One region of the Bifidobacterium scardovii JCM 12489 genome, then DNA from elsewhere that is predicted to be linked to it. Evidence: riboswitches for the same ligand, from Rfam matches in the RefSeq annotation. Region 1 holds a riboswitch; each other region holds the start of a gene.

Evidence for each region. Region 1 has a riboswitch for thiamine pyrophosphate ahead of BBSC_RS09330 (hydroxyethylthiazole kinase). Riboswitches for the same ligand answer to the same signal wherever they lie in the genome.
Region 2: linked by a shared signal. The riboswitch ahead of tenA (thiaminase II) and the one ahead of BBSC_RS09330 (hydroxyethylthiazole kinase) in region 1 are both predicted to bind thiamine pyrophosphate.
Region 3: linked by a shared signal. The riboswitch ahead of BBSC_RS02965 (phosphotransferase) and the one ahead of BBSC_RS09330 (hydroxyethylthiazole kinase) in region 1 are both predicted to bind thiamine pyrophosphate.

The regions. Positions count from the first base shown of each region.
Region 1 is NZ_AP012331.1:2,263,218-2,273,285, reverse strand. It holds gene BBSC_RS09345 (thiamine-binding protein) at 312-692, opposite strand; gene thiD (bifunctional hydroxymethylpyrimidine kinase/phosphomethylpyrimidine kinase) at 788-1,645, opposite strand; partial or broken gene thiE (thiamine phosphate synthase) at 1,785-2,501, opposite strand; gene BBSC_RS09330 (hydroxyethylthiazole kinase) at 2,572-3,519, opposite strand; TPP riboswitch at 3,511-3,618, opposite strand; gene BBSC_RS09325 (hypothetical protein) at 3,814-4,344, shown strand; gene BBSC_RS09320 (transcriptional regulator) at 4,341-4,727, shown strand; gene BBSC_RS09315 (hypothetical protein) at 4,948-5,589, shown strand; gene BBSC_RS09310 (ABC transporter ATP-binding protein) at 5,702-6,466, shown strand; gene BBSC_RS09305 (hypothetical protein) at 6,486-7,199, shown strand; gene BBSC_RS09300 (glycine--tRNA ligase) at 7,274-8,749, shown strand; gene dusB (tRNA dihydrouridine synthase DusB) at 8,997-10,068, shown strand, end outside.
Region 2 is NZ_AP012331.1:1,247,683-1,257,750, forward strand. It holds gene BBSC_RS05125 (hypothetical protein) at 1-508, opposite strand, end outside; gene BBSC_RS05130 (hypothetical protein) at 643-996, opposite strand; gene BBSC_RS05135 (DUF4232 domain-containing protein) at 1,213-2,208, shown strand; gene BBSC_RS05140 (alpha/beta hydrolase) at 2,258-2,947, opposite strand; TPP riboswitch at 3,165-3,268, shown strand; gene tenA (thiaminase II) at 3,389-4,060, shown strand; gene BBSC_RS05150 (LacI family DNA-binding transcriptional regulator) at 4,298-5,425, opposite strand; gene BBSC_RS05155 (beta-N-acetylhexosaminidase) at 5,612-7,753, shown strand; gene BBSC_RS05160 (energy-coupling factor transporter ATPase) at 7,795-10,068, opposite strand, start outside.
Region 3 is NZ_AP012331.1:715,023-725,090, reverse strand. It holds rRNA gene BBSC_RS02995 (23S ribosomal RNA) at 1-1,471, opposite strand, end outside; rRNA gene BBSC_RS02990 (16S ribosomal RNA) at 1,928-3,452, opposite strand; tRNA gene BBSC_RS02985 (tRNA-Phe) at 5,035-5,110, opposite strand; tRNA gene BBSC_RS02980 (tRNA-Asp) at 5,155-5,228, opposite strand; gene BBSC_RS14155 (DUF4190 domain-containing protein) at 5,428-6,447, opposite strand; gene galE (UDP-glucose 4-epimerase GalE) at 6,638-7,651, opposite strand; TPP riboswitch at 7,790-7,889, shown strand; gene BBSC_RS02965 (phosphotransferase) at 7,973-9,115, shown strand; gene BBSC_RS02960 (ABC transporter substrate-binding protein) at 9,200-10,068, shown strand, end outside.

The DNA of each region.
Region 1 (10,068 bases):
TGCGAGTTGTCGGTGCGAGGGTGTGTAGCAGAACCGGTTGCACACCCATGATAAAACGTATAATCCGGCATGATTTAGGGTCGGTCTCGGCGTGCGCGCACCGACAACTCGACGTTGGCGTACCGCAGGCACTTCCGGACGCGTCGGAACTGCCCGGAGACGTGTCCGGAAGCATCCGGAGATGTGCTGAAACTTCCCGAAGGCGCGTCGAAACCGCCCGAAACCATCGCTGATGGTGCGTTTGGCGTATCGACGGCACATGGCGGTGTGTCCGGCGCGGCATAGGAGGCGCCGGACACACCGCCCGAGGGCTACTCTTCGCCCTGCTTGGCGGCGATGATCTCGTCGACGAGCTTCGGCTTCTCGATGAGCTGGCCGGTGAAGCCGGGGCGGATGTCCATGTGCAGCACGAGGCTCGTGCGGTAGCCCTGCTCCGCAAGCTTCTTGGCGGCGTCGCCGGCCACCCGCAGCACCTCGTCCAGATCGCCCTCGACGTTGGTGAACACCGCGTTGGTGCTCTGCGGCAGGCCGGATTCGCGGATCACCTCGACGGCCTCGGCCACATACCCCGACAGCTCCGAGCCCACGCCGTGCGGCGCGATCTGGATCGCCGCCACCGTGTTGAGATACGGCTTGCCGGTCTTGGGATCGATCGGCACTTCCTGCTTGATTGCGTTACGGTCGAACGTCATATGTCGCTCCTTGGCGAATAGCCTTCCGTTGATATTGACTGATATTGGCCGATGCCGTCTGATGCCGACGGCTTCGGCCGGCACCGCCGCCGGCATCAGCGCCAGCGCCACGCGTGGTCCATCGGCCCCGAGCCGTGGCCGAGGTCGAGCTGCGCGTTGAGCGCGCCGGTCAGATACTCCTTGGCATGGCGGATCGCGTTCTCCAGCGTATCACCCTTCGCGAGGTTCGAGGCGATCGCCGACGAGAGCGTGCAGCCGGTGCCGTGCGTGTTCGGGTTGTCGACGCGCTCGCCGTCGATCCAGACCGCCGTGCCGTGGTCGAACAGCAGGTCGTTGGCGTCGGCAACGCCATGGCCTCCCTTGACCAGCACCGCGCAGCCGTAGTGCTCTCCGATGACGCGGGCCGCATCCTCCATGGCCGCCCGGTCTCCGATGCGCGCATTCGCGTCCGCGTGCTCCGACCACTTGCCGGTCTCGAGCGTCGCCTTGTCGTGCGCTATGAGGTCGAGCAGCACTTCGGTTTCGGGGATGTTCGGCGTGATCACCGTGGCGAGCGGGAACAGGCGCGTGGTCAGCGCGGCGATCGCGTCATCGTCGATGAGCTTGGCACCGGAGGTGGCGACCATCACCGGGTCGAGCACGATGTTCTTCGCCTGATGCGCCTCGAGCCGGTCGGCGATCGCGTTGATCAGCTCGGCGGACGAGACCATGCCGATCTTGATGGCCTGCGGCGGGATGTCGGTGAACACGGCGTCGATCTGCGCGGCGACCATGGCCGGCGTCACGTTCTCCACGCCGGTGACGCCCATCGTGTTCTGCGCGGTCAGCGCGGTGATCGCGCTCATGCCGAACACGCCGTTGGCGAGCATGGTCTTCAGGTCGGCCTGCATGCCGGCACCGCCGGAGGAGTCCGAGCCGGAGACGGCGAGTACCGGGATGAGGGTGGTGGTCATGATGGTTCCTTTCGTATGACCGCGGCGAACGCGGTGCAAATCTTCCGTGGTTCCGCCCGGCGAGCGCCATGCGGGCGTAGCCGTGGCGTATCCGTATCGGGCGGGGCTTGCCATACCGGCGCCGTGGGGAGCGTCAGGCGCGGTTCTCCTTCCACGCTTCGACCAGTTCGCGGGTGGCGGCCAGCGGATCCGGCGCCCCGGCGATCGCCGAGACGACGAACCATCCGGCCGCCTTCGTGCGCGCCAGCATCGGCACGTCGTCGGCGTGCACGCCGCCGCCGACCACGATCGGGTAGGCGCTCGCCGCGCACAGCGCGTTGATCTGGGCCTCGTCCAGCGTGTGGCGGGTGCCGTCCGCCTCGACGACCGCCGCGTCCGGCTTGGTGATGGTCGCATGCAGCGGGCCGGCGCCGAGGTAGTCGATGCATCCTTCCGGCAGATCGTTCGCGGCGCGCACCTGCGCCACGAGCTCCGCCGACAGGCCGATGATCGCATCGTCGCCCAGCAGGGCGCGGGCCGCCTGCGGCTGCATGTCGGTCTGCCCGATATGCACGCCGTCGACCTTGATGCCCAGATAGCGGCACTGCCATGCCACGTCCACGCGGTCGTCGATCACGAACGGCACCGATTCGGATTTGCCGTTGTCGGCGATGACCTGCGCGATCTGCCGCGCGGCGGCCGTGATGTCCGCGGCGTCCCCGGGCTTGGCGCGCAGCTGGATGAACGTGGCGCCGCCCTTGAGCGCCTCGTCGACCACTCCGGCGACCGGGCGCCCCTTGGTGTCCTGCGGCCCGACCACGAAATAGGCGGACAGGTCGTACTGGTCGCGCATCGATGCGTATGGATAGTTGCTCATATCATGTCCTTTGCCATTGGGTCTGGTTATGCACGCCGCATGCGGGCTGCCGCCCGCACATGAACCGCCGCTAGCGCGCCACGACGATCTCGGAGGCGGCGACCTGCTCGGGGGTGAGATTCCACAGCGCGTCGAGCAGATGCACCTGGAACGAACCCGGGCCGTCCGAAAGGCGTTCGGCGATCTCACCGGCGCGGTTGTAGAGCAGGGATGCGGCCAACGTCGCGGTCAGCGGCTCGGCCACGGCCAGATAGGTCGCGGTCACGCCACCCAGCGAGCATCCGGCGCCGGTGATCTTCGACATCAGCGCGCTGCCGCCGGGCAACCGATAGATGCGATCGCCGTCGGTCACCAGATCGACCTTGCCCGACACCGCCACGGCCGCTTGGCCGCCGGGCGACAGAGGCGCCATATGCCGGGCCAGCCGCCTGGCCGCATCGGTCGCGGATTCCACGTCGTCGACGGATTCCACGCCGGCCGGCCGCGTGCTGGGATGCTCGTCGCCCGAGACGCCATCGTCCTGCCTGCCCAGCCCCCACATGTCGCACAGGGCGATGACCTCCGAGGCGTTGCCGCGGATGATGGTCGGCGGATAGTCCTTGAACGCGGTCAGGATGGCGGTGCGCGTCGCGCCGATGCCGGCCGCCACCGGGTCGAGCACCCACGGATGGCCGCTCTGGTGGAAGGCGCGCGCGATCTGCGGCAACGCCTCCTTGTAGAACGGCAGCAGCGTGCCGACGTTGATGTAGTCGGCGCCCGAAATCGCCGACGTGTCGATCACGTCGTCGGGCAGAAAGCTCATCGCGGCCGTACCGCCCGCGGCCAGCTGCGCGTTCGCGACCAGATTGATCGTCACGAAATTGGTGAAGGATTGGGCGAGCGGCGTCGTTGCGCGCACGTCGCGCACCGCCTGCGCGATCCGGTCCCGCAACGCTGCGGGATCCCCCGCCGCATGCGGGTCCGATGGCGTTTGCGCGGCCGTGCGGCCATTGCACCCATGCCTATGCGAATCGTTCATATCGCTGCTCCCTACGATGGTCTTAACCAACAGGTTCTAAGGGTCAGGCCTGCGCCATTCTCAACCCGTCGTACCGGCCGGGTTCCCCTGCATTACGTTGCCGACGCTATGCACCAACATGGACAATTTCGTGTCGAAATCGCAAAACCGGTATCGCCGGTCTGGCGCGTCGCCGCGATGTGTGGCATTGGACGCGTTCGACACGCCAACTTGTTTCTATGATGGAAAGTAGTATTGTTTTCCGTGTTGGAAAGAAGTTTTGTCGCGACGACGATGAATCGAGATGATGCGCACATGGATGGCGAACGATCGTTCCTGCCGGATTCACCGGCGGAGCAGGCCCTGCGCCTGATCGACGGCGACCGTGCGCGGCTGGTCACGCGCGTGCGGTTCCCGCACTGGTACTACCTGTCGCTGATGGGCAATGCGGCGTTTCTGGACCTGCTCGCGTGGTCGGAGCTCAGCGTGCCGGCGTCGGTGTTCGGCGGATCGAAGGAGGTGCAGGCGTGCGCGTTCCTCGCCGCGTGTGCGATCGCGCTTGCCTGGCTGTTCGGCAATGCGTTGCGGATCAGCCGCGAATATGGGCTGATGGTCAGGGACCGGCATTGCCTGCGCCGTATGACCGGCCGTGCGTGGATGCGCCTGACGGGTGCCGCGGCGGTGTGCTGGGGCGGCTGCGCGCTGATGATGGCCGCCGGCCTGCATGGCGTGCCGCTGCTGTGGATGCTGCCGGTCGTTGCCGCCTCGGCCGGTGGATTCGCCTATCTGATGCGCCTGCTCGAGGACGAGCTGTTGCGGGGCGTGGCCGGAAGGAATCTGCGATGAATGAGCGGACTGTTGGGCGGACAGACGGCGGGAGCGGCGAGGAAAGCGGTGTGACGCCGCATTTCGACGAGGTGATCCACGCGCCGATCCGGCTGCGTATCTGCGGGCTGCTGGCCGCCTCCGACTCGGTGCGGTTCGACGTGTTGCGAGACACGCTCGGCATCAGCGACGCGACATGCTCCAAGCATCTGAAAACCTTGGCGGACGCCGGATACGTGACGATCGAGAAGAAATCGGGGCTTACGCGGCGGTACCCGATCACCTGGGTGTCGCTCACCTGGCAGGGGCTGGCCGCGTTCAACGCGCACGTGGAGGCGCTCCGGCAGATCGTCGCCGGTGTGATGCCGGACCCCGGCGAGCCGCGCTATGACAAGGCGCGGTGATGCTGACGAACAGATCGGGGGAGGGTGTATAGCTGTGTGCGGAGATCACTCCTCAGGCCGCTTCGCGGCCAGCGTCCAGCAATCGCGGACGGCCTTCGATCGCGTTCTTTCCGCTCGCCTGTCGGCTCGAACACACCTGAAAACGTCTCTGGCGTTTTCTTCAAGACTCGGCCCCCTCATGGGGAGTAGAAAAGCTAAGCGGAAGAACTGAAGGGATCATATGAAGGGGTTGCTGTACAGGGATCTGGGACGGCTGCGGCATGACTGGGTGATGCTGACGTTCGTGGTCATCGGCGGCGCGATGCCGTTGGCGTCGCTGATCCGCGACGAAATCGGGCACGCGGATGCCGCCGTCGCGACGGTCGATCTGGCCGCCGCACTGGCGTCGATGCTGATGATCGTCGTGCCGCCGGTGATATCGGGATCGGTCGGAGGGGATCGCGGCGACGGCGTCCTCGGGACGTTCCGGTCCAGTGGCCGGCCCATGGGAGAGTACGTGGCGGAGAAACTGCTGCTGGGCACCGTCCCGGCCGCGGCATACACCGCCGTGATCCTGGTGGTCGCGGCGCGGGCGATCGGCGTGACGGATGCGGAACCGATCGCGTTCATGCTGACGGCGACCGTGCTGTTCTGCGTGTTCACCACGCTCGGCGTGCTGCTGACCGGCGGCAACGTCGTGATCGGCATGCTCGTGTCGGTCGTGGTCTTGGCCGGTCTGGCCGGCTCGTGGCTCATGCCGACGCGTATTCCGCTGGTCGTCAGGACGGCGGGATTCGTCGTGGTCGCTGCGGTGCTCGGCGTCATCGCGGTCGCTGTGTTCGACCGTCGGTTCGTCGATACGCGGCGGGCGCTCCCCTCCTGATCTCGGTCGGGTTGTTGTTCTCTTTACTTTTGTCATTCTCTTCATCATTCTTTGCGTCATTTCGACTTCGCTTCGCTCCGCTCGAGACGACGGGAGAGGGAAAGGGGCAGATATGCCTGAAAACGGTCGGACGATCATCGCGGCGCGCGATGTCACGTTCGGATACACGCGCAAGAAAACGGTGCTCGAGCATGTGAGCTTCGACGTGCCGCAAGGGCAGTCGCTGGCGATCCTGGGATACAACGGCGCCGGCAAGACCACGCTGTTCAATATCATCGTCGGGCTATTGCGGCCAAGGTCCGGCGAGGCGATCATCAACGCGAACCTCGTGCCGAGCATGCAGGACGTGTTCCAGCTGTCCGACGAGTCGAACCTCGCCGCGACCATGACCGTGCGCGAGAACATCCGGTTCCGCGCCATGCTCATGGACACGGGCCGGGGGAGCGGCCGGCGGGCCATCGACCCCGCGCATCTGGAGAACGAGAAGCTCGTGCAGGCGTTCGGGCTGGCCGAGCACCTCGACAAGAAAGTCAAGGAGCTGTCAAGCGGTCTGCGCAAGCGCGCCGGACTCGTCGCCGGCATGCTGTTCGAGCCACACGTCATCCTGCTCGACGAGCCGACCAACTCGGTCGACCCGATCACCCGCGACCTCATGATCGACCTGATGGGGCAGCTGAGCGATTCCGGCCGCACGATCCTGACCATCACGCACGACCTCGAATACTGCTGGAGCGTGGCCGACCGGGTCGTCATCCTCGACGACAGGCACATCGCCAAGGACATGATGCTCGACGACTTCAAGGACTTCGACGCGTTCAAACGGGCCGCCACACTCGGCCGCACCGTTGACGAATCCGTCGACTTCGGCATTCGGTAGGCGACCGGCAAGGAGGCGGATGATGAAAGCGTTGTTCTGGCATGACTGGCGGGTGTGCGGAAACCGGGGCATCTTCTGGGCGGTGATGATCGGCAACCTGGTGCTGGCGATCGCCATCACGAGCTATGCGGGCGGCACCGCGCAGGCGAACGGCTTCGGCCTGCGGCAGGTGCACGCCATAACGGCGTCGCTGATGGCGATCTGGGCGCCGCTGTTCGCCTATGAACCGGCGGCCGAGGCCGGAAGTCTCGCGCTGGGCAACAGCGGATGGAGCTTCGAGGAGTCGGCGCAACGCTACAGCGAACGCGCGTTCCGCGAATCGGGACGCCCGATGGCCGAATACCTGCTCTCGCGCATGCTGTTCGCATTGATCCCGCTGGCGGTGTCGATGATGCTCCTGATCGGCTACCTGCTGGCGTTCGGCGGACTCGGCTGGACGGACCTCGTCTCGCTGCCCCTGCTGACCGCCTACGGTTCGGTGGCCGCGGTCAGCTGCTGCATCACCCTGATCGTGATGGCGACCACGAGCACGAACCTGCACAGTCTCGTCGCGATGGCGTACCTGACCTACATACCCATGGGACTGCTGACCGGTGTCAACACCGCCACGATGGTATGGGGCTGGCCGCAATGGCTGCCGTTCATCGTGATGCTGGCCGTCGTGGCCGCCTTGTTCGTGATCGCATGCATCGTGATCGGCCGGCGCTATGCGGAGACGCTGCGGGCGATGTAGGGGCTGTCACGCTGTGCCGATAGACTCAGGGGCGCTAATAAAGTCCCCAAACCGTTCAAACCAGAAGGTGCATTGTGGCTGTTTCCAAACTCGATGAAGTCGTATCCCTCGCGAAGCGTCGCGGGTTCGTGTTCCCTGCCGGTGAAATCTACGGCGGCACCCGTTCCGCGTGGGATTACGGTCCGCTCGGCGTCGCGCTGAAGGACAATATCAAGCGCGAATGGTGGCGTTCCATGGTCGTCACCCGCGGCGACGTGGTGGGCGTGGACACGTCCATCATCCTGCCGACGCCGGTGTGGGTCGCTTCCGGCCACGTCGCCGTGTTCAACGATCCGCTGGTCGAGTGCCTCAACTGCCACAAGCGCAACCGCGCCGACAAGCTGCAGGAATCCTACGCCGAGAAGCACGGCGACAAGCTGCCGGAGAACGGCATGGCCGACATCGTGTGCCCCGACTGCGGCACCCGCGGCAAGTGGACCGAGCCCCGCGACTTCAACATGATGCTGCGCACCCACCTCGGCCCGGTCGAGGACGAGAACAGCCTGCACTACCTGCGCCCCGAAACAGCGCAGGGCATCTTCGTCGACTTCAAGAACGTGATGACCTCCTCGCGCTCCAAGCCGCCGTTCGGCATCGCCAACATGGGCAAGTCCTTCCGCAACGAGATCACCCCCGGCAACTTCATCTTCCGCACCCGCGAGTTCGAGCAGATGGAGATGGAGTTCTTCGTCGAGCCCGGCACCGACGAGGACTGGCACCAGTACTGGATCGACGCGCGCACGCAGTGGTACCTCGACCTCGGCGTCAAGCCGGAGAACCTGCGCCACTACGAGCACCCGAAGGAGAAGCTCGCCCACTATTCGAAGCGCACCGTCGACATCGAGTACAAGTTCGGCTTCCAGGGCTCCGACTGGGGCGAGCTCGAGGGCGTCGCCAACCGCACCGACTTCGACCTGTCGGCCCACGCGAAGCACTCCGGCGAGGACCTGAGCTACTTCAACCAGGCCACCGGCGAGAAGTACACCCCGTACGTCATCGAGCCGGCCGCCGGCCTGACCCGCTCGCTCATGTGCTTCCTCGTCGACGCCTACGACGTTGACGAGGCGCCGAACACCAAGGGCGGTGTCGACAAGCGCACGGTGCTGCGCCTCGACCCGCGTCTTGCCCCGATCAAGGCCGCGGTGCTGCCGCTGTCGAAGAAGCCGGAGCTGCAGACCGTCGCGCAGAACCTGGCTTCCGACCTGCGCCAGCACGAGTGGATGATCGACTACGACGAGGCCGGCGCGATCGGCCGCCGCTACCGCCGCGAGGACGAGATCGGCACGCCGCTGTGCGTGACCGTCGACTTCGATACGCTCGAGGACCAGGCCGTGACGATCCGCGACCGCGACACGATGAACCAGGAGCGCGTCTCGCTCGACCATGTCGCCGAATACGTGGATTCGCGCATCGGCGAGAAGCGCAACACCGTTCCGCAGAAGCCGGTGTCCATGGGTGGCGAGGCCTGGCCGGATTCGGTCCGGATCAACGAGGCCGGCGGCCTGTACTGATTTCGGCTGTCGTGCTCCCCCTGAAGTGAGGGGAGCCGCCGCCGCGGGCGACTGAGGGGAGCATAGGATCAGACTTGTGCTCCCCTCAGTCCGCTTTGCGGCCGTCTCTTGGCCTTCCCGCAAAGGGACTGCGGCGCAACGGCTCAGCAGCACAGCGTCACAACGAGTGGCGCCGCGCAGCGATACAGCACAGTGTTGCGATACAAACCGGATACAAACCGCACTGCGATATAAGAGGAAAGAACCCGTGACGCAATCCACCGATGCCCAGACCGTGATCGAGGCGCCGCACGAGACGGACAACCTTGATCCGCGCACGGACGCGCCGTCGCGCCCGGATGCGCCGGTGACGATGAATCCGGTGCGGCTTGGGCCGATCACCGTGCCGACCCCGGTCGTCCTGTCGCCGATGGCCGGCGTGACCAACTGGCCGTTCCGCGTGATCTGCGAGGACTACGGCCCGGACGGGCTGTACGTGGCGGAGATGATCACCGCCCGCGCGCTGGTCGCGCGCAATCCCAAGGCATTGCGCCTGTGCCATTTCGCGCCGAGCGAGAGGATCCGTTCCCTGCAGCTGTACGGGGTGAACCCGGCCATCGTGGAACAGGCCGCGAGGATCGTCGTCGACGAGCATATGGCCGATCACGTGGACCTGAACTTCGGCTGCCCGGTGCCCAAGGTCACCCGCCGCGGCGGCGGATCGGCGCTGCCGTGGAAGACCGACCTGTTCCGCGAACTGCTGCAGCGGGTCGTCGCGGTGTGCTCGGCGGCTAATATCCCGGTCACCGCGAAGATCCGCGTCGGCATCGACCACGACCATGAGACCTTCCTCGAAGCCGGCCATATCGCCCAGGAGGAGGGCTGCGCGGCCGTCACCCTGCACGCCAGGACCACCGCCGAGTACTACGGCGGGCACTCCGACTGGAGCCGCATCGGCGAGCTCGTCGCGGCGCTGGATATTCCCGTGTTCGGCAACGGCGACATCTGGGGCGCGGACGACGCCCTCGACATGGTGCGCGAGACCGGCTGCGCCGGCGTGGCCGTGGGGCGCGGATGCCAGGGCAGGCCCTGGCTGTTCGCCGACATCAAGAACGCGTTCGCCGGCAGCCCGGAGCGGGTCGACCCGACGCTCGGCGACGTGTGCGCGGTGATCCTGCGTCACGCCGGGCTGCTCACCGAGTTCTACGACGGCGACGAACGCATGGCGGTGCATGATCTGCGCAAGCACATCGCGTGGTACCTGAAGGGCTTCCCGGTCGGCGGCTCCACGCGCAAGGCGTTCATGGAATGTGAAAATCTTGAGGATGTCCGTCGGGAAA
Region 2 (10,068 bases), 1.0 Mb from region 1:
TCGCCTCGTCGATGTCGCCCAACTGGTCGAACAGGGCGAACAGCCAGTCGCGCCGCGACCGGTCGTCGGCGCCGGGCCGCGTGCGCTCGGCGGTGGCGCGCAGCAGGCCGTCGATCGGCACGGCCGGCGTCGTCGCCGGGCCACGGTGCTCGCGGTTGTCGGCGATATCGCCCATAAGATGCTGGATCTCGCATTCGTCGCGCACGATGGTGGATGCGGCGTAGGCGGTCGCGATCGCGTCCGCGTCGATGAACCTGCCGCCTTCGGACTGGAAGCGCACGCGCTTCGGTTCGCTGTAGTAGTGGGACATCCCGAAAGTGGCGTATTGGGGCAGCTCGTCCTGCAGCTGCTTGACCGCGTCGGCCACCTTGCGCATGTCGGCCAGCTGCTGGCGCACCACGATGGAGGCGAGCAGCGCCTTCGCGTCGGCGAGGGTCAGCGGTTCGCCGACGCGCTTGCCGTGGCCGTGATGGCCGAACGCATGCTTCAATGAGTCGAACAATCCCATGATGAGTCCTCCTTTGGATCTCCCGCGATTGGTCGGGTGCGGTATCCGTGGTCCAACTCTAGTCGCGCGGACCCGGTATGGGGCCGGAATCGCCGCAGGGCGATCATGCCGGACGGGATTGCGCACGGGTGGCGCTAGCCCTGCTCCTGCTCCTGGTCCTGCTCCGGTTCGCGGCATATCCATTCGGGATGTTCGTCGAGCAGTTTCCGGAACCATGGCTCCATGGGCTTGTCCTTGGGCCAGTTCTGCGGGTTGCCGTTTCTGTCCGCATACGCGCCGGCGTCGTAGGCGACCATCTCGATCATTGTACCGTGTGAGTCATGGCCCAGCGCGGCGATCTGCAGAGGATCGGTACGGGGACGGGGACGGCGGAACATCTGGTTGCTCCATGCAAAGGACGCCTCTTCGGGCGTGATGTGTCTGACGTCATCGTCGATGAGACGGTGATGTAGCGCATAGTTGGGGTTATGAAGAATGGAATTGTTCATATGTTGCCTCCGATCCATGGTCGCGACCACGCTTCGTAGCGCTGCCGGTAACGTCTTTCGCATGACGATAGGCGATCCGGAACCAGGCTGTCCAGCAGCAACGGGGTATGTGGTCGAAGGCTTGCGACCCTTGGAAAATGGCGGTTTTACATGCTTGATCCGCTATACTTGCAGCCAGTTGGGCACAGACGCGATCGTCTGCGAGAGGGGGAAACCATGAGTCGTGCATCCGAAGGCCCGGCGAGGTCCGTTGCGCTGATCGCGCCGTTGGCGGTCATCGCCGGGCTGATCGCCGCCGTGTTGTGCTATCACCCGGAACCGGCACGTCCGGTCGTCGCCCTGACGGTGGCTTCGGGAAAGGATGCGGGCGTTGCGGGTTCCGGGGCGCCGCCCTGCGGGAACGATGATCTCGCCGCCGTCGCGGAATCACAGGATCAGGCCATGGGCGACGCAATCGCGTACCTGCGCGTCATGAACACGACGGACGGAGCGTGCTCGGTACCGTCGGGGCCTCCGGAGCTCACGGTCGTGCGCGGCGATGAGGACCAGCATCTGCGCGTCGTGCCGGGCAACCGCCAGACCGGCGTGAGCAGCGTGCCGGATGGCGAAACCATCGTGCTGGCCCCGTTCCGGTCGGTGACGGCGGCGGTCGAATGGAAGGCGGGCCAGCAGGCCGACGCCGAAGAGAAGACTTCGATCACGCTGGCGTTCGGCGAAGTGTCCGCACTGCCCGTGCACGTCGGGGCGAACGCTGCCGCCGACGGTCTGCTGGCGACCGATCCGGGGATGGACGTCATCGTCAGCGGCTTTTCGCAGGCCGCATTGGGGCCGTTGCGCGGCGGCGACGCATCCGGCGCGGCGGAGGATGTCGATCCGGCATTGGATGAGCCCTGCATGCTGGCGAAGGATGACTCCGACGATAAGGACGATGCCGGTGGGGCGCCCGCGGATGCGACATTGACTCTGCGCAACGTCGGCCTGCACCCCTGCATCCCTCCCGCGCTGGTCACGCTGGATGAGGCCGGCTCCGGCGGAACCGTCGACGATGGCTCGCTGCTGTCGACGGCGTCCGTCTACGGGCGGGACCATGCTCTGGCCGTGGGCGGCCGGGTCTCCTATCGGGCCGCGTCCAAGGACCGGCCCAACTGGTTCCTTCGCCACTACGGGTCATGGCGGCCGGAGTCGGTCGCGCGCCTATCCATCGTGGAGTGACTCGTCGTGGAGTGACGCCGGTGCCGCCGGCCGCGCGTCGCCGGCGGGGCTACCGGGTCAGGAACGCGCGGATATCCGCGATCTCCTGGTCGCTGATCGCGTGCCCCATGCCGGGGTAGACGCGGTGCGTCAGGCGCCCGGTTTGCTCCAGCACCCGCCGTGCGGTGCGCTGGTCGTCCGCGGGGATCGTGCGGTCCTCGGAGCCGTAGGCGAGGAAGAACGCGGTCGTGCGGTCGGGGCCGAGCACGGTGCCGGACTCGCCGGCGAACGACGGGCTGAGCAGGACCGCGGCGTCGAACAGGCCCGGATGCTCCAGCGCCATGCGGTACGACAGGTACCCGCCCTGCGAGAATCCGACGAGTATCTTGCGGCGCGGTGCGAACGCCGGTCCGGCCAGCAGCGCGGCGACGGCATCGCCGACCTCGGAGCATGCGCGGCGCCGTTCACCGACCGAACACCCGTCCGGATACCAGTAGTTGCCGCCCATATACGGCCTCGCATGCGTGCCGCGGAACGACAGGTAGCTGGGCTCCGGTCCCAGGGCGGTCCGGTCCGGGCCGGCCTGGCCGCCATGCGCGGCGCCGTCCCGATCCGTGCGGTAGACGGCCTCGATGATGCGCACCATCTCGTCCTCGTCGTTGCCGTATCCATGGAACATGACGAACACGCGGTCGTCGCCGCTGCCGGCCGGACCTTCGCCGCCGATGCCCTCGATGCTGGCCGTCATCCGTATGTGCATATCGCCTCCCGAAACGCGATGCCGCTGTGGCATATGACGTGCGATCCAGCTTAGTTCATCGGCCGTGCGGGGAAGCGTGCCACGCTCGCCGATCCGCCCGATCAGGCCGGTCTGTCCACCCCGCCCGGCCCGGGCGATACGCCCGGCAACCCCGGCGCGGAGGGCTGAACCGGCGCGCGGCACACGCCGCCGGTCGGTGTGCGGTGCCATAATGATCGGCGTAATGCAGGGGAACCCGGTGACGGGTTGAGAAAGGCCGTGGGCCTGACCCTTAGAACCTGTTGGTTAACACCAGCGAAGGGAGACATAATCATGGAGTATCGTCCGTCCATCCAGCCGACCCTGTCCGATGCCGCTCAGGGCGTGCCGTCCGACGAGCCGTTCGACGCGGAGGCGTTCGGGCCGATCACCCCGGACCACCTTCCGCCGTTCGCCCGCCGCATGCGCGAGGCCGCGGATCTGGTCTGGGAGCAGGGGTACCGGCAGCCGTTCATCCGCGAGCTGGGCAACGGCACGCTCGCGCGCGAGCGCTTCGCCTTCTATCTGCTGCAGGACTACCGCTACCTCAAGGACTATGCCAAGGTGCACGCGCTGGCGCTCACCAAGACCATGGATTCCGAGATCATGACCTTCATGGTCAATGTGCAGAACGGCATCTTCAACGTCGAGTCGAAGGTGCACCGCTCCTACATGGCCAGCTACGGCGTGAGCGAGGAGGAGATGAACGCGGTGCGCCAGTCCGCGTTCGCCCGCGCCTACACCTCGAACATCCTGTCGATTGCCTACGGCGGCCAGCTGGTCGACGTGCTCGTCGCCGTGCTGCCGTGCGCCTGGGTCTACGCCGACTACGGACAGCGCCTCGCCCGCGAGTTCGCCGGCACCCTCGACTCCAACCCGTACAAGAGCTGGGTCGACATGTACAAGACCGATTCGTTCTGGGAAGGGTCGGCGTGGCTGATCGAGCACATCGAGCGCTTGGTCGAGGGGCTGTCGGAGGAGCGCAAACGCGAGCTGATCGACATCTTCGTGACCGGCGTCGAGAACGAGTACATGTTCTGGGCGAGCGCCTACGACATGCACTACTCGTGGAAGCCGGAGTGGGATCGGGGCTGACGGCCGCGGGTGCTCTGATGGTCGGTCTTGTGAATGCTTAGGCGATGAACGCCCCGCCGGGCGGGCGGTCCGATAGGTCGTTCGCAGTGGTGCACAAAGTGCATGCCCCCGCTGGCGGGGGCTGTCGGCGAAGCCGACTGGGGATGGCCGATAGCATCGTGGCATCAGCCGCTCATCCATGTGCGAAATGGATCACTGGGCTGATATGGGGAACCGCCGTGCGAGGCTGGATCTCCGTTATCGCGCCGTGGATCCCCTGACCACCAGTTCGGTCGGCAGGATCAGGGTGTGCCGGATCGGCCGTCCCTCGATCTGATCGAGCACCATCGACGCCAGATTGACGCCGAACGCCGCGAGCGGCTGGCGGATGGTGGTCAGCTGGGGCTGCATGGCGGTGGCGTCGGAGCTGTCGTCGAAACCGGCGATGGCCATGTCGGCCGGCACGTCCACGCCCTGCCCGATCAGATACTGCATGGCCCCGGCCGCGATGCAGTCGCTGCCGCACATCAGCGCATCGACGCGGTGGTCGGCGAGGATGCGGCGCGCGTCGGCATCGTGTCCGGCGCCGCCGCCCAGCGTGCCGAGCAGCCGGATGACGGCCGCACGCCCCTCCTGCCGCGTCCATTCCCCGGCCCGGACGATCAGCGACGGGTCGGCGTCGCCGCCCATCGCGTCGCGGAAGCCCCGCAGGCGCTCGTCCGAGCAGGGCAGATAATCGGGACCGCAGATATAGGCGATGCGCCGGTGCCCGCATGAGCGCAGATGTTCGGTCAGGGCGCGGGAGGCCGCGCGGTTGTCGATGTCGACCGTGGGGAAGGGGATCCTGTCGCCGTAGCCGACGCCGGAGATGGCGACGGGCGCATCGATGCGGGTGAAGACGTCGAACAGCGGGTCGCCGGTATGGAAGGAATTGAGGATCCACCCGTCGGCGAATCCGCTGGAGGCGAGGCGGGCGATGCGCCTGCCGGCTTCGGGGGAGTCGGCGATCAGGATGACGAGCTGGTAGCCGGCGTCGCCGATGGTCTGGTTCGCGTTGAGCAGGATCGTGCTGATGTTCGGGTCGGCGACGATGGAATCCGGCTGGCCGTGCACCACGAACGCCACGGTCTGCGTGCGCTGGCGCACCAGCGACCGCGCGGCGTTGTTGGGGGTGTAGTTCACCTGCCTGACCGCGTCGGCGATGCGCTCGGCCGCCTTGGCCGACACGTGCGGGTTGCCGTTGAGGTAGCGGGAGACGGTAGCGTATGACACGCCGGCCTCCGCGGCCACGTCCATGATGGTCGCCGTCCTGCGGGGCGTATGCGGCGAGCCGGGTTCCGGCGATGCGCCGTTCGGCGTCGGGTCCTCGATGGTCTGGGTTGGCATGCGCTGTATACGTCCTCTCCGCGCGGCGATGGGTCGCTGTAGGCGATTGTAGCGCGTCGGCGGCGCGCGGCTGCGAACGCGCGCGACACACTGCTGTTGTAAACCTTTACAACAGTGCTACGCTGAGTATTCGTAAACGTTTACAAAATCGTGTGACGACGGTGCGCGATAAGAAAGGACCATCCCATGCTCGCATATCAGCAGTCGACGGACGGCGGCGCGGAGCGCCTCGTGCTGATTCCCCAACCGGTGACGGTGCGCTACGACGGCGGCTCGGCGGCGCTTGGCGCCGCGATGACGATCGTCATGGATGCCGGCATCGACGAAAGCGCCCTGTTCCTGGCCGAGCAGCTGGCCGGCGAGTATCGCCGGGCCACGGGCGGCTCGGCGGATATCCGTCGTTCGGGGGCGGTGCCGGATTCGGCGGTTCCGGAAGCGGTGCGCCGGGAGCCGGACAATCGGGAGCGCCCCGGCTCCACGGGCGCGGACATGCGCGGCGCCGTGGTCACGCTGGCTTGGGACGCGGATCTCGGCGATGAGGAATATGCGATCGATGTCCGCGGGCTCGGTGAGCCGGTCGCGCCGGTCGCACCGGGCGGCGAGGACTCGCCCGCGTACCGGCGCGCCGCCGTGGAGCTGCGCGGCGGGGGACCGGCCGGGCTGCGCTACGGCGTGCAGACGCTGCGCCAGATTTTGCGCCAGTCGCCGCGCGAGCTGCCCCTCGTGCACATCCGCGACCACCCCGCGTTCGCGGTGCGCGCCTACAGCCTCGACGTCACGCGCGGCCGCGTGCCGACGATGGGCTTCCTCACATGGTTCGTCGACCAGCTCGCCTTCTACAAATACAACCAGTTCCAGCTGTACGTGGAGCACGCCTTCGCCTTCGGGGAGCTCAGCGAGGCGTGGCGCGGCACCGACCCGCTGGCCGCCGACGACATCGTGCGGCTCGACGACTACTGCGCGCGGCGCGGCATCGAACTGGTGCCGTCGCTGGCCACCTTCGGGCACATGTACATGAACCTGCGCACGCGCACGCACCGCCGGCTCGGCGAATTCCCCGATGACGCCGACCGCCCGTTCAGCTTCGTCGAACGTATGGAGCACCATACGCTCAATGCAGCCGATCCCGAGGCGCTGGCCTTCGCTCAGCGGCTGATCCGCGAATACGCTCCGCTGTTCCACTCGCGATCGTTCAACATCGGCGGCGACGAGACCTTCGACCTGGGGCGCGGCCAATCCGCGCGGACCGCCCCCGGCGCGAGCGCAGGCGAACTGTACGCCGGCTTCGTCAAGGGGCTATGCGACACCCTCGGCGAGCTGGGGCTCCAGCCTATGCTGTGGGCCGACATCGCGCTCGAATCGCCGGGGACCATGGAGCTGCTGCCCGGCAACATCACGATGCTCAACTGGATGTACGACCCCGACATCAACGAGGACAGCATCGCGGCCATCGAACGCCAGGGCCGCCGCCAGTTCGTGTGCCCGGCCGTGCGCGCGTGGAGCCGCTTCGTCCCCGACTACGAGGGCGCGTGGCTCAACACCTACCGCATGGCGTCCGCCGGGCGCAGGCACGGCGCCGAGGGCATCGTGATCACCGACTGGGGCGATTACGGCCACGTCAACGATCCTCGGCTGAGCCTGCCGGGCCTGTGCTACGGCGCCCAGAACGCATGGAATCCCGTCGACATCGGCGCCGACGCGATGAACGCGCGCATCTCGCGGCTCGTCTACCGCGATGCCTCGGGGCGGATGATGGGCAGCCTGTCGCGCACCGGCGACGGCGCGTCGTTCCCCTGGGACCTTGCGGTGCAGGTGCTTGAGCTCGACGCCGGCGGCGGCGCGCTCAACGCCGATGTGGCCGCGTACGTGGAACGCTCCTACGGCGGCGTGCCGATCTTCGACCGGGCGCTGGACTGCGCCGATGCGCGCCGGCGTCTGCTGCTGCTCAACCGGGAGCGGATCACGACCCGCCCGGAACGCAACGGCATGCTGGCCGACTGCGGCGAGGCCATCGTCGCGGCGTTGGCGGGGGAGTCCAGAAGCGGGTTGGCGCCGTCGCTCGTCTGGACCATGCTCGACGCGCAGCAGCTGTTCAACAGGCTGGGCGAGGAGCTGCTGGCCATGGCCGGCGATTCCGGCCGCTCCGCCGTGAACGATGCCGCGGAGCGCGAGCGGAAGATCCGCCGCTATGCGCTTGCCGAGGAACTGGAACGGTGGTTCGAGCGCTACCGCGCCGAGTGGCTGGCCACGGGCCGGTACGCCGAGCTGAACCGCAACGCCCACGTGGTCTGGTCGTTCGCCGACATCCTGCGGGCCGGCACGCTGTAATCCCGGCGCGGCCCTATTGTGGCGCGGCTCTGCTGCGACACTTAGCGCAGCGCCAGCAGTGCCACCAGCGCCGCGATGTACGCGAGCGTCGCCGCCGCGAACGCCGCGTCGCGCGGGCGGACCCGCAGCTCGCGCCAATGCGTGCGGCGGATGCCCTCCTCGTAGCACCTCGCGTCGAGAGCGAGGCTCAGATTGTCCGCGTGCCGCAGTGTTCCCGCGAAGACTGGCACGATGATCGCGACCATGGCCTTGACGCGCGCGGCGGGGGAGCCGGTTTCGATGCTGCCGCCGCGCGCGGCCTGCGCGTCGGCGATGGACCGGGCCTCCGTGCCGAGGGTTGGCAGGAACCGCAGCGCCAGGCTCATCACCAGCGCGATCTCCTGCGCATGCAGTCCGAAGCGGCGCAGCGGCGACAGCAGCGATCCGAAGGCGTCGGTCATCGCCGTCGGCGTGGTCGTCTCGAGCATGAGCGCGCCGAGCATGACGACCAGGGCGAAGCGGCAGGCGTAGAGGATCGCGATGACGATGCCGTCATCCGTGATCGGGATTGGCCCCAGATGGGCGACCGGCGTGCCGGTGCGCACGAAGAAGACGTTGAGCAGGCCGAACACGACGAACATCGCCAGGAACATGTGCACCGAGGCGACCAGGCGCATCGGCGTGATCCGCGCCAGCGCGGTGATGCCGGCGATCGCCGCGATGCCGAGCAGCAGCTGGGCCGGCGTGTTGATCGCGAACGCGGCGAACATCATCGCCAGGAACGAGACCATCTTCACGCGCGGATCCAGCCGCGCGATGAGGGATTCGCGCCCGGTCCCGACGGGTTCCGCTGCTTCCGCGGCGTTGTTCCCGCCTTCGCCAGTGGCTTCCACGGCCGTGGCCGCGTCCGCCGCGGGGGCGGCCGGCATGGTGACGATGCGGGCGCCCAGCAGCCGGGCCTCCCGCCGGGAATGCGTGATGATGAGCGTCGTGACGCCGCGCCGCCGCAGATCGAGGATCAGCTCGCGGATGCGCGCGCTCGCGGCGGCGTCGAGGCCGGCCGTCGGCTCGTCCATCACCAGCACCGCGGGCTGGCAGGCGATCACGCCGGCTATCGCCGCGAGACGCCGCTGGCCGCCGGACAGGTCGAAGGGCGAACGGTCGGCGAGATGGTCGATGCGCAGCAGGCGCAGCGCCTCGCGCACCCGCTGCGCGACGGCCGCCTCGTCGAGATGCTGGTTGCGCGGCCCGTAGGCGACGTCCTCGGCCACGGTGTCCGCGAACAACTGGCGTTCGGGATGCTGCATCACCAGTCCGACCGTGCGGCGCAGCCGTTCGCGCTGCCGCCGGTTAAGCATGCGCGGCGTGCCGGCGGCGGCGCCGGTGCCTCGGGACGGCTTCGGAGCGGCGACGGGAATGCCGTCGATGCTGATCGATCCGGCGTCCGGCCGGTCCAGCGCGCAGATCAGCCGTGCCAGCGTGCTTTTCCCGGCGCCGTTCTCGCCCATGATCGCCACGATCTCGCCCTGGCCGACCGACAGCGACAGATCGCTGATCGCGGGGGAGGGCGCGTCAGGATAGCGGTACGACAGATGGCGGATATCGATGACCGGCGTGCGGCCGCTGCCCATGCCGTCCGCATGCGGTGCGCCGTCACCGGCATCGTTCCCCGGCTGGGCGGCGCCGCCGGCAGGCGCCGCGTCGCCGTCAGCGGCAACGTCATCGGCGGCAGCCGGGCCGGCTGCGTTATCGGCCGGAACGAGCCGCCCGCGCTCCAGCCGGATCACCCGGTCGGCGTGCGCGGTCTCATCCTGATGATGCGTGACGTGCACGATCGTCGTGCCCTGCGCGTGGCGTTCGTCGAGGATGCGCATGACCTCGGCGCGCGCGGCCGGGTCGAGCATGGCGGTCGGCTCGTCCAGCACCAGCATGTCCGGACCCATCGCCAGCATTCCAGCGATGGCCACGCGCTGCTGCTGGCCGCCGCTCATGCGCGTGGGATCGTCCGCACGGTGGGCCGCCATATCCACCGCGTGCAGCGAATCGGCGATGCGCCGGCCGATCAGGGGGTGGTCCAGCCCGAGATTCTCCGGGCCGAAGGCCACGTCGTCCTCCACCACGGTGGTGACGATCTGGTCCTCCGGATTCTGGAACACCGCGCCGATGCCGTGGCGCGCGGCGCGGTAGGCTTCGGGGTGCGCTGCCCCGTCGAAGGCCGTGTGCCCGAGCAGCACGACCGTGCCGGCATCGGGCGCGGCAAGGCCGGCGAGAATGCGCGAGAGCGTGGACTTGCCCGAACCGTTCGGTCCGGTCAGGCATACGTATTCGCCGCGACG
Region 3 (10,068 bases), 1.5 Mb from region 1:
CCGGTACGGGAATATCAACCCGTTCATCCATTCGACTACGCCTGTCGGCCTCGCCTTAGGACCCGACTCACCCGGGGACGACGAACGTGGCCCCGGAACCCTTGGTCATCCAGCGGCGGGGATCCTCACCCCGCTTTCGCTACTCATGTCTGCATTCTCACTCCCGCCAAGTCCACGGCCGGCTTGCGCCGCCGCTTCGCCCCTGACAGGACGCTCTCCTACCCAGCACGCCAAAGGCATGCTGCCGCGTCTTCGGTGGTGTGCTTGAGCCCCGCTACATTGTCGGCGCGGAACCACTAGACCAGTGAGCTGTTACGCACTCTTTCAAGGATGGCTGCTTCTGAGCCAACCTCCTGGCTGTCTATGCGACTCCACATCCTTTCCCACTTAGCACACGCTTGGGGACCTTAGACGACGATCTGGGCTGTTTCCCTTTCGACGACGGAGCTTATCCCCCGCCGACTCACTGCCGGGATACGCATCACGGGTATTCGGAGTTTGGTTGCTGTTGGTACCCAGTACGGGCCCGCAAGCATCCAGTAGCTCTACCCCCCGGATGTAATGAATCCGACGCTGCACCTAAATGCATTTCGGAGAGAACCAGCTATCACGGAATTTGATTGGCCTTTCACCCCTAACCCCAAGTCATCCCCCCGGTTTTCAACCCAGGTGGGTCCGGTCCTCCACGCGGTCTTACCCGCGCTTCAACCTGCTCAGGGCTAGATCATCCCGCTTCGGGTCCAGGACACGCGACTCAAAACGCCTTTTAAGACTCGCTTTCGCTACGCGTACCCCACACGGGTTACGCTCGCCACATGCCACTGACTCGCAGACTCATTTTTCGATAGGCACGCCGTCACCCCGAAAGGCTCCGACGGTTTGTAGGCGCACGGTTTCAGGAACTGTTTCACTCCCCTCCCGGGGTGCTTTTCACCTTTCCCTCACGGTACTAGTACGCTATCGGTCGGACAGGAATATTTAGGCTTACCCAACGGTCTGGGCGGATTCACGCGGGATTCCACGAGGCCCGCGCTACTTGGGAAAAACGACCGGCAGACCATGCGCGTACGGCTACGGGGCCATCACCCTCTGCGGCCCGGCATCCAATCCGGTTCGCCTCGCACACGGTTTTATCACTGCCGCCAAGCCCGCCGGAGGCTCGGACGCATTCTCCCACAACACCACGCGCGCAACGGCCGGCGCCTATCACACGCGCGTGGTTTGGCCTGATCCGCTTTCGCTCGCCACTACTCACGGAATATCCTTTCCTGCAGGTACTGAGATGTTTCACTTCCCTGCGTACCCCCCGGCCAAAGCCGGTGACCACCCATGACGGTGGCCGGGTTCCCCCATTCGGAAATCCTCGGATCAAAGCCCGCTCGACGGCTCCCCGAGGCTTATCGCAGCCCGCTACGTCCTTCATCGGTCCTGTCCGCCAAGGCATCCACCACACGCCCTTGCAAGCAACCCAACACGGATCAACCCGCAACAAGCCCACGGCGAAAAACGCTGACGACAAATCATCACACTAAACGATCACAAAACGATCAAACAAAAACCCACGACCAGCAACAACAAGAAGCCGGCCGGAGTCATTGAAATCACAGAACAGGAAAACACCAACAACGGCGTTCTCCCGCTCGCGTCCACTATCCAGTTCTCAAACCACCACGCACCCGCCGAACCAACCGCACGCGAACCAACGCGCCGGCGATCCCGCGGGGCCGACAGACCGCGCCGGGAAACCAATCCCGGGGTGGCGGTCCGGGAACCCAAAAGCATGCCCGCACCACCCCACGGGCCACCCCACGACGGGCGGACCCACAAGCCAACGACCATCTTCCACACCAGCAACCCCCGACCGGCCGGACCATCCGGCCCCGGGGGCACACACCGTCGGACAAACATCCGACCGAATTCTCCGTAGAAAGGAGGTGATCCAGCCGCACCTTCCGGTACGGCTACCTTGTTACGACTTAGTCCCAATCACGAGCCTCACCTTAGACGGCTCCACCCCTCACGGGTTAGGCCACCGGCTTCGGGTGCTGCCCACTTTCATGACTTGACGGGCGGTGTGTACAAGGCCCGGGAACGCATTCACCGCGACGTTGCTGATTCGCGATTACTAGCGACTCCGCCTTCATGGAGTCGGGTTGCAGACTCCAATCCGAACTGAGACCGGTTTTCAGGGATCCGCTCCATGTCGCCATGTCGCATCCCGTTGTACCGGCCATTGTAGCATGCGTGAAGCCCTGGACGTAAGGGGCATGATGATCTGACGTCATCCCCACCTTCCTCCGAGTTAACCCCGGCGGTCCCCCGTGAGTTCCCATCCAAAATGCTGGCAACACGGGGCGAGGGTTGCGCTCGTTGCGGGACTTAACCCAACATCTCACGACACGAGCTGACGACGACCATGCACCACCTGTGAACCCGCCCCGAAGGGAAGCCCCATCTCTGGGGCCGTCGGGAACATGTCAAGCCCAGGTAAGGTTCTTCGCGTTGCATCGAATTAATCCGCATGCTCCGCCGCTTGTGCGGGCCCCCGTCAATTTCTTTGAGTTTTAGCCTTGCGGCCGTACTCCCCAGGCGGGACGCTTAACGCGTTAGCTCCGACACGGAACCCGTGGAATGGGCCCCACATCCAGCGTCCACCGTTTACGGCGTGGACTACCAGGGTATCTAATCCTGTTCGCTCCCCACGCTTTCGCTCCTCAGCGTCAGTAACGGCCCAGAGACCTGCCTTCGCCATTGGTGTTCTTCCCGATATCTACACATTCCACCGTTACACCGGGAATTCCAGTCTCCCCTACCGCACTCCAGCCCGCCCGTACCCGGCGCAGATCCACCGTTAAGCGATGGACTTTCACACCAGACGCGACGAACCGCCTACGAGCCCTTTACGCCCAATAATTCCGGATAACGCTTGCACCCTACGTATTACCGCGGCTGCTGGCACGTAGTTAGCCGGTGCTTATTCAACAGGTACACTCAACCGAAGCCTTGCTCCCTGCTAAAAGAGGTTTACAACCCGAAGGCCTCCATCCCTCACGCGGCGTCGCTGCATCAGGCTTGCGCCCATTGTGCAATATTCCCCACTGCTGCCTCCCGTAGGAGTCTGGGCCGTATCTCAGTCCCAATGTGGCCGGTCGCCCTCTCAGGCCGGCTACCCGTCGAAGCCACGGTAGGCCATCACCCCACCGTCAAGCTGATAGGACGCGACCCCATCCCACGCCGATAAATCTTTCCCAACACGCCATGCAGCATGCTGGACCATCCGGCATTACCACCCGTTTCCAGGAGCTATTCCGGAGCATGGGGCAGGTCGGTCACGCATTACTCACCCGTTCGCCACTCTCACCAACCAGCAAGCTGGCCGGATCCCGTTCGACTTGCATGTGTTAAGCACGCCGCCAGCGTTCATCCTGAGCCAGAATCGAACCCTCCACAAAAAAACATGAAAAGCATCCGAAAGATGACTCACAAACTATTTTCCAAAAAAGAAAATGACAGAAGAATCCTATAAGGAAGGATCCTCACACTAAAAACCTCACTCCAATTCAACCCCTCCCAGGGAACCCCACCACAAGGCAAGGCTTGGAATGAACTGGCAATCATTGACTATAAAGAAGTAGTACAAACACACTCTTGAGTTCTCAAACCACCACCACACCAGCGAACCGGACCCCGAACCAACCAAGGAACCAGAACCCGCCGCGCCGGGCAGCAAGAGATAAACTTACACGAAACCACCCACCAGCGCAAACCGACATCATCTGCAACATCGCAAACCATTGAAAACATTGACATCCATCGGCGTGTCGAAAATTGCGAAAACAGCGCTTTCCGATCCCATATCACAGCCTTTTCTCCCGCCTGCAGGCCAAATTTTCTTCGCATCCGGGCGTGTCGCGCTTCTTGCCCGTCCGAGACGGACGAATGCCGTCATCCAAGCATCCAAGCATCCAAGCATCCAAGCATCCAAGCATCAGTTTCCATCCGGAGCATCCATATGCCCGGCATGGGCCAATGCGCGCATCCGATCCAATAAGCCTTGTGCCCAGTTACAACCGTAAACCGGCACAATCACATCCGCGCATCCCCGCTGGCATACGGTCCCCTACTCAACCAACCACGACCGCAAGCCAGCATGCGCCTCCGCATCCATGCTGGCATCCAGCCTTTTACGCGGCCAATAGCAACCGCAAGTCAGCAGCATGCCCATCCGCACCGGTATATGGCCTGCCCATATACGTGCGAATGCGCCAGGACGTGGTCGCGCCGATGGAGCAACCACGTCGCAATACACACTCGAACACCCACCAAGCGGCGGTTTGGCTATGGGCCAGACGATCCAACCCGCTCAGGTATCGCCGGGTGAGGCAATGCCATGAGCGGCTCGACGGGCCACCCCGCGTAAAGAAACATGGCAAAGCGCACGTCGTACAGGGTATATGACTTGCCCCGCCTAGCTATGGCCAAGCGAGGCAATGCAATTACACACTCGATGATCCGCCCCGAGTATAGACGCGCAACAAAGCGCAATCCCCACAGGATATACGATCCACCTCGCTCAAATACCCGTCAGCGGAGCAACACGAATACAGGCCCAACATTCCGCGCCACATGCAGAGCGCGACAAGGCCCAACTTCCACTCGGTATACGATCCACCCCGCTCAGACGCTTCTCAGCGGAGCAACACGAATACGGTCTCAACATCCCGCACCCCATACAGCACACAGCAGAGCACGATTCCCACAGGATATATGCTTCGCCTCGCTCAAATACCCGTCAGCGGAGCATCTCGCCCACAGGCTCGACAACGAGTCCCGTTCGGAAACCGGGTTACAGGAACTAAATGTGGTGTTTATGTTCCGGGTTTAGTCTTGTGTCAGTAGGCGTGTCGGGGTGGTTTTAATACGACGCCGCATTAAAACCCGCCGGTTCGGCCGCCCCTCGCCTGTTCCATGGGTATATGAGGACAAAACGAAAACCCCGCAAGCCTTGTGATGCAAGACCTGCGGGGTTCCGCGTGGTGGCTCCGAGCGGCATCGATCCGCTGACCTAACGATTTTCAGTCGTTCGCTCTACCAACTGAGCTACAGAGCCATGGAGTTGAAAAAACCCGGAGGATCCGGGTTCATCGCTTCCAGCGACCCCGGCCGGACTTGAACCGGTGACCTCCGCCGTGACAGGGCGGCGCTCTAACCAACTGAGCTACGGGGCCGTGTTGATCCTCACTTGTGCGAGGCAACGAGTAGTTATATTACAGATATCTCAGCCACACGCAAATCACGGCGTGTCGCCACTCGCGAAGCCGTGCCGGCGACCCGTCCGCCAAGGCGCCGATCCGCGCGATCATGCGGAAATCGCCCATCCGAAACCACTCGCTCCGACAATCACCCGCGTGGCACCATGCGAGCCGGTCACTCCCCCAGCACGTCACCCAGCGACGCTCCATACTCCACCGCGTACCGCCCATCGGCATTGGCGAACGCGCCGGAAGCCGACTCCCGCGGGGCAACGGCATCACCGGAAGCGCCGTACGCGCCGGCATATTTGGCGGAGAAATCATCGGCGTAATCGTCCCACGCATCCGAGCCGTCGCATTCGCCGTCCATCGAATAGGAGCAATCGTCATACATATAGGACCGATCGTACGGATAGTTGGACACCGCGTTGATCGCCCAGCCGATGAACATGATGATCAGGATGAGCAGCACGGTGTTGATCGCCCCGATGACGATGCCGGCGACCGACAGTCCCTTGCTCTTCTCCCGGGATTTGTTGATCTGCACCAGAGCCACGATCGAAAGCACCAACCCCACCGGCGGCAGGACGAACGCCAGCACAAAGCCCACGATGCACATCACGTTCCATTTTTCATAGGGCGCCATGTAACCCGGCACGCCCTGCGGAGGATAGGGCTGACCGGCAGCCGGATATCCGTACTGCGGCGGATAGCCATACAGGTTGCCCTGCTGACCGGCCTGTCCCGCATACGGCTGCCCGCCTTGCTGCGCGTACTGCCGACCATCGTCGCCCGGCCCGCCATACGCCGGCCCGCCCGGCCGGCCATATGGCACCTGACCGTAAGGCTGCTGACTGTAAGATTGCCGGCCGTAGGACTGCTGGCCGTACGCCTGACCATACCCCACCTGACCGTCCGGGCGACCGCCCGGTTGACCGCCCACCTGACCGTATGCCGGCTGTGCGGGAGACGGCTGAGCGGAAGGCGTCTGCGCATAGGAAGACTGCCCGCACCCCGCCTGCGGCGCGGATGGAGCCGATTGGGAGAAGGAGCCCGGCTGACCGGATGGATTCGATGGATTCGACTGGGAGGACCGCCCCTGCTGGCCCTGCGCCTGATCCCGCGCTTGCCCCCGTGCCGGCCCCTGCTGGTCGTACGGCACCTGCGGATCTGAATTCGGAGTGGTATCGCTCATGGCTTCAAGTCTACGCCCGGAAAAGCACGGGACGCAGCCGGTTTCCCGGACTGCGCCCCGTAATCTCAGTCAGCTCAATCACCGCCTGATCGCGGCTCGACGAGCCGTTCGCTCACCGCGCAACGGGCGACCGCCGGCCGCCGAATGGCGGACGACGGCACACCCGCCCCGCGGCGGAACGGCGACGCCGCTAGTCGACCTGCTTCCAGGTGGCGACGTCGATGTGGTGCTCGGGGTTGGCCTGCCACGCATCCCATGCGGACTTGACGATGTCCTCGACATCGTACTTGGCGTGCCAGCCCATCTCCTCGTTGATGCGCTTCGGAGAGCCGATGAGGTGCGGCGGATCGCCGGCACGGCGGGCCATGACGGCCTCGGTGAACGGCAGGCCGGTGACCTTCTTGACCTCGTCGACGATCTGGCGCACGGAGGTGCCCTCGCCGGTGCCGACGTTGAAGGCGTCGTACTTGCGCTCGTCGCGGTCGAGGTACTTCAGGGCGGCGATATGCGCGTCGGCCAGGTCGGAGACGTGGATGTAGTCGCGCACGCAGGTGCCGTCCGGAGTCGGGTAGTCATCGCCGAAGATGGCCGGGGCCTTGCCCTGCTTCAGGCGGTTGAACAGCATCGGGATGAGGTTCAGGATGGCCGGATCCTCAAGCTCGACGGGGCCGCAGCCGGCCACGTTGAAGTAGCGCAGCGCGCAGAAGCGGATGCCGAACGGCTGCTCGCAGGCGCGGGCCATCCACTCGCCGAAGAGCTTGGTCTGGCCGTAGGGGTTGATCGGCAGCATCGGCACCACGTCCTCGGGCACCACATCGACCGGCGGCACGCCGTAGGTGGCCGCGGAGGACGAGAAGACGAGCTTCTTGGCGTTCTTGGACTTGGTCATGCCGGTGAGCACGTTGAGCATGCCGTTGATGTTCTGCTGGTAGTACCACAGCGGCTTCTCGACGGATTCGCCGACCTGCTTGCGCGCGGCGAAGTGGATGACGGAATCGACGTCTTCGGCGTCGAGGATCTCGGCGAGGCGCTCGCCGGCGCCCGGCGCGGCGATGTCCATGCCGTACAGACGGGAGCCTTCGATGCGGGTGGGCTTGCCGTAGCTCAGATCGTCGACGACGACGACCCGTTCGCCGGCCTCGTGAAGCGCGTGGACGACATGGGCGCCGATATAGCCGCACCCACCAGTGACGAGAACTGTCATGTCTGGCCTTTCGATTGTTCAGTGGGCTCCTGCGAACAGAGGCTACCATTCGAACCTTTGTTCACTTTTGCTCTGATTTGTTACTTTTTGTACAATTTGAGTATAGCACGTTGTACACGCTTCGGCCTACTGTGTTTTTCCATCAGACACGGGGGCTCATACGAGCTGAGAGGGGACGATCCCGACCGTAGAACGTGATTCGGCTAGTACCGGCGAACGAAGTCTCAGGTCCGCTTGCGCGCCACCAACGTCACGCGCCGCACGGGCCACGGATCGCCGTCGATCCGCACGATGGGGTCCGCCCAACGAAAGGACTTCGTCATGGAGAACGCCGACAACGACCCGCAGCTGGACATCGTCGCGCAGCGATGGCCCGACGTGACCCTCGACGAGGCGGGCCGCGTGCTCGCGGCGCTCGCCGAGCCGATGCGCGCGCAGGAGGTGCTGGCCCATAGCGGGCGGCCGACCGCGTCCGGGTCGACGGTGCGCACCGATCACGGCGACGTATTCATCAAGCGCTACGACCGCTCGGTGCGCGATACGCCGTCCATACTCCCCTATCACCGGTTCGTCGCGCATCTGGCGAGCGCCGGCATGCCGTGCCCGGCATTCCTCGAATTCGACGAGCACGCCGCTCCCGGCGCGCTGCGGACCACGCTCGCCGTCGGGCCATCCGTATATGAGGTCTGCCCGCGGGCCGACGGCGAGGACCGCTATGCCGACGCGCTGACCTGGGATCCCCCGCGCAGTCTCGCCGAGGCGGAGGGGCTGGGCGCCCTTCTCGCCCGCATCGCGCTCGCGGCCGCATCCTTCGACGAGCCCCGGCCGGAATCCGTCTCGCCGTTCCAGGACCGTTTCGGCCTGTTCGCCAGCGACGACCTGGACGCCGCGCTGGAGGACTGGCTGGCGCAACGCCCTTCGGTGGCCCGATATCTCAAGGACACGCACCGCGATCTGCGCCGTGATCTGGCGGAGCACCGCCGACTCTCGGAACGCATCAGCGGCGCCTACCATCAATTGCCGTCCTGCTGGACACACGGCGACCCGCATGTGTCGAATTTCCTGTGGCGCGGCGACGCGCCGTCCGCGGCGTTCGACTTCGGCCTTGCGGACCGCAACGCGGCCGTGTTCGACTTGGTGGAGGCGCTGGAGCGCAACGCCATCCAATTCGTGCAGATCATGAATGGGGACGACACCGCCTGCCGGCCCGACATCGCCGGCGCGATCATCCGTGGATACCAGCGGGTGCGCCCGCTCGGCGACAACGAACGCGCGTTGGTCGCCGACATGCTGCCCGTCGCCCAGGCGGAGGCGTCGCTGAACTGGATCGGCTACTACGCCGACGGCACCGGCCGCGCCGACGATGCGGCGTGGTGCTATGACGTGTCCCTGATCGCGCACACCGCATGGTTCTTCCGCCCCGCCGGGCGCGCGTTCCTCGACGCCGTGCGCGCCGCCCTGTAGGAGATCCCAGCACGGCAACGCGGCTCCCGCCCCCGCCTTTCCGATTCCCAACCAATCAACCCCCACAATCAAAGGAGAACACCCATGCTCAGAGTCCGTCTGGAATATGTGCATCCCTGGACCAACCACGCCGGCATGTACCTGGCCCGCGAGCGCGGCCTGTACGCCGAGCGCGGCATCGACGTCGAGTTCACCAGCGGCGACTTCTACCGCGGCGACCCCGCCTACCTGCTGGCGCGCGGCGAGGTGGACATCGCCCTGGTGCGCCTCAACCAGCTGCTGTTCCACCAGCAGGGCGAGTCGTCGCTGCTCTCGTTCGCCGTGATGAACCAGTGCCAGATCGGCGGCATCATCACCAACAAGTCCACCGGCATCACGCGATTCCGCGACCTGGAGGGCAAGCGCGTCTGCATCCCCATGGGCGTCAAGCGCCTGTACACGGAGCTGCAGCAGGCCGTCGAGAAGGACGGCGGCGACTTCTCCAAGCTGATCACGATCGACCCGGGCGAGTGGGAGCCGGATATCCGCTCCGTGGAGCGCGGCGAATTCGACGCGTTCATCAACGTGGCGTGGTGGGAGCCGTACCAGGGTTCCGAGCCGTTCGACCAGCTGGTCGTGCTGCCGTTCGACGCGATCGACGTGGCGCCGCACCACTCGTACTTCGTGTCCGTGCGCCGCGAGATGCTCGACCGCAACCCGCAGCTGGTCCGCAACTTCGCCGAGGCGACCGCGCAGGGCTATGCGATGGCCAGGGAGGATCCCGCGGCCGCGGTGCACGCGCTGCAGCCGCCGCTGTGTCACATCGACCCGAAGGTCATCGCCGCCTCGCTCGAGGCCGTGACCCCGTCCTGGTTCGACGCCGACGGCAACTGGGGCACCGCGAACATCGACATGGTGCGCAGCTACACGACGTGGATGGCCGAGAACGGGCATCTGAACGTGCAGCTCGACCG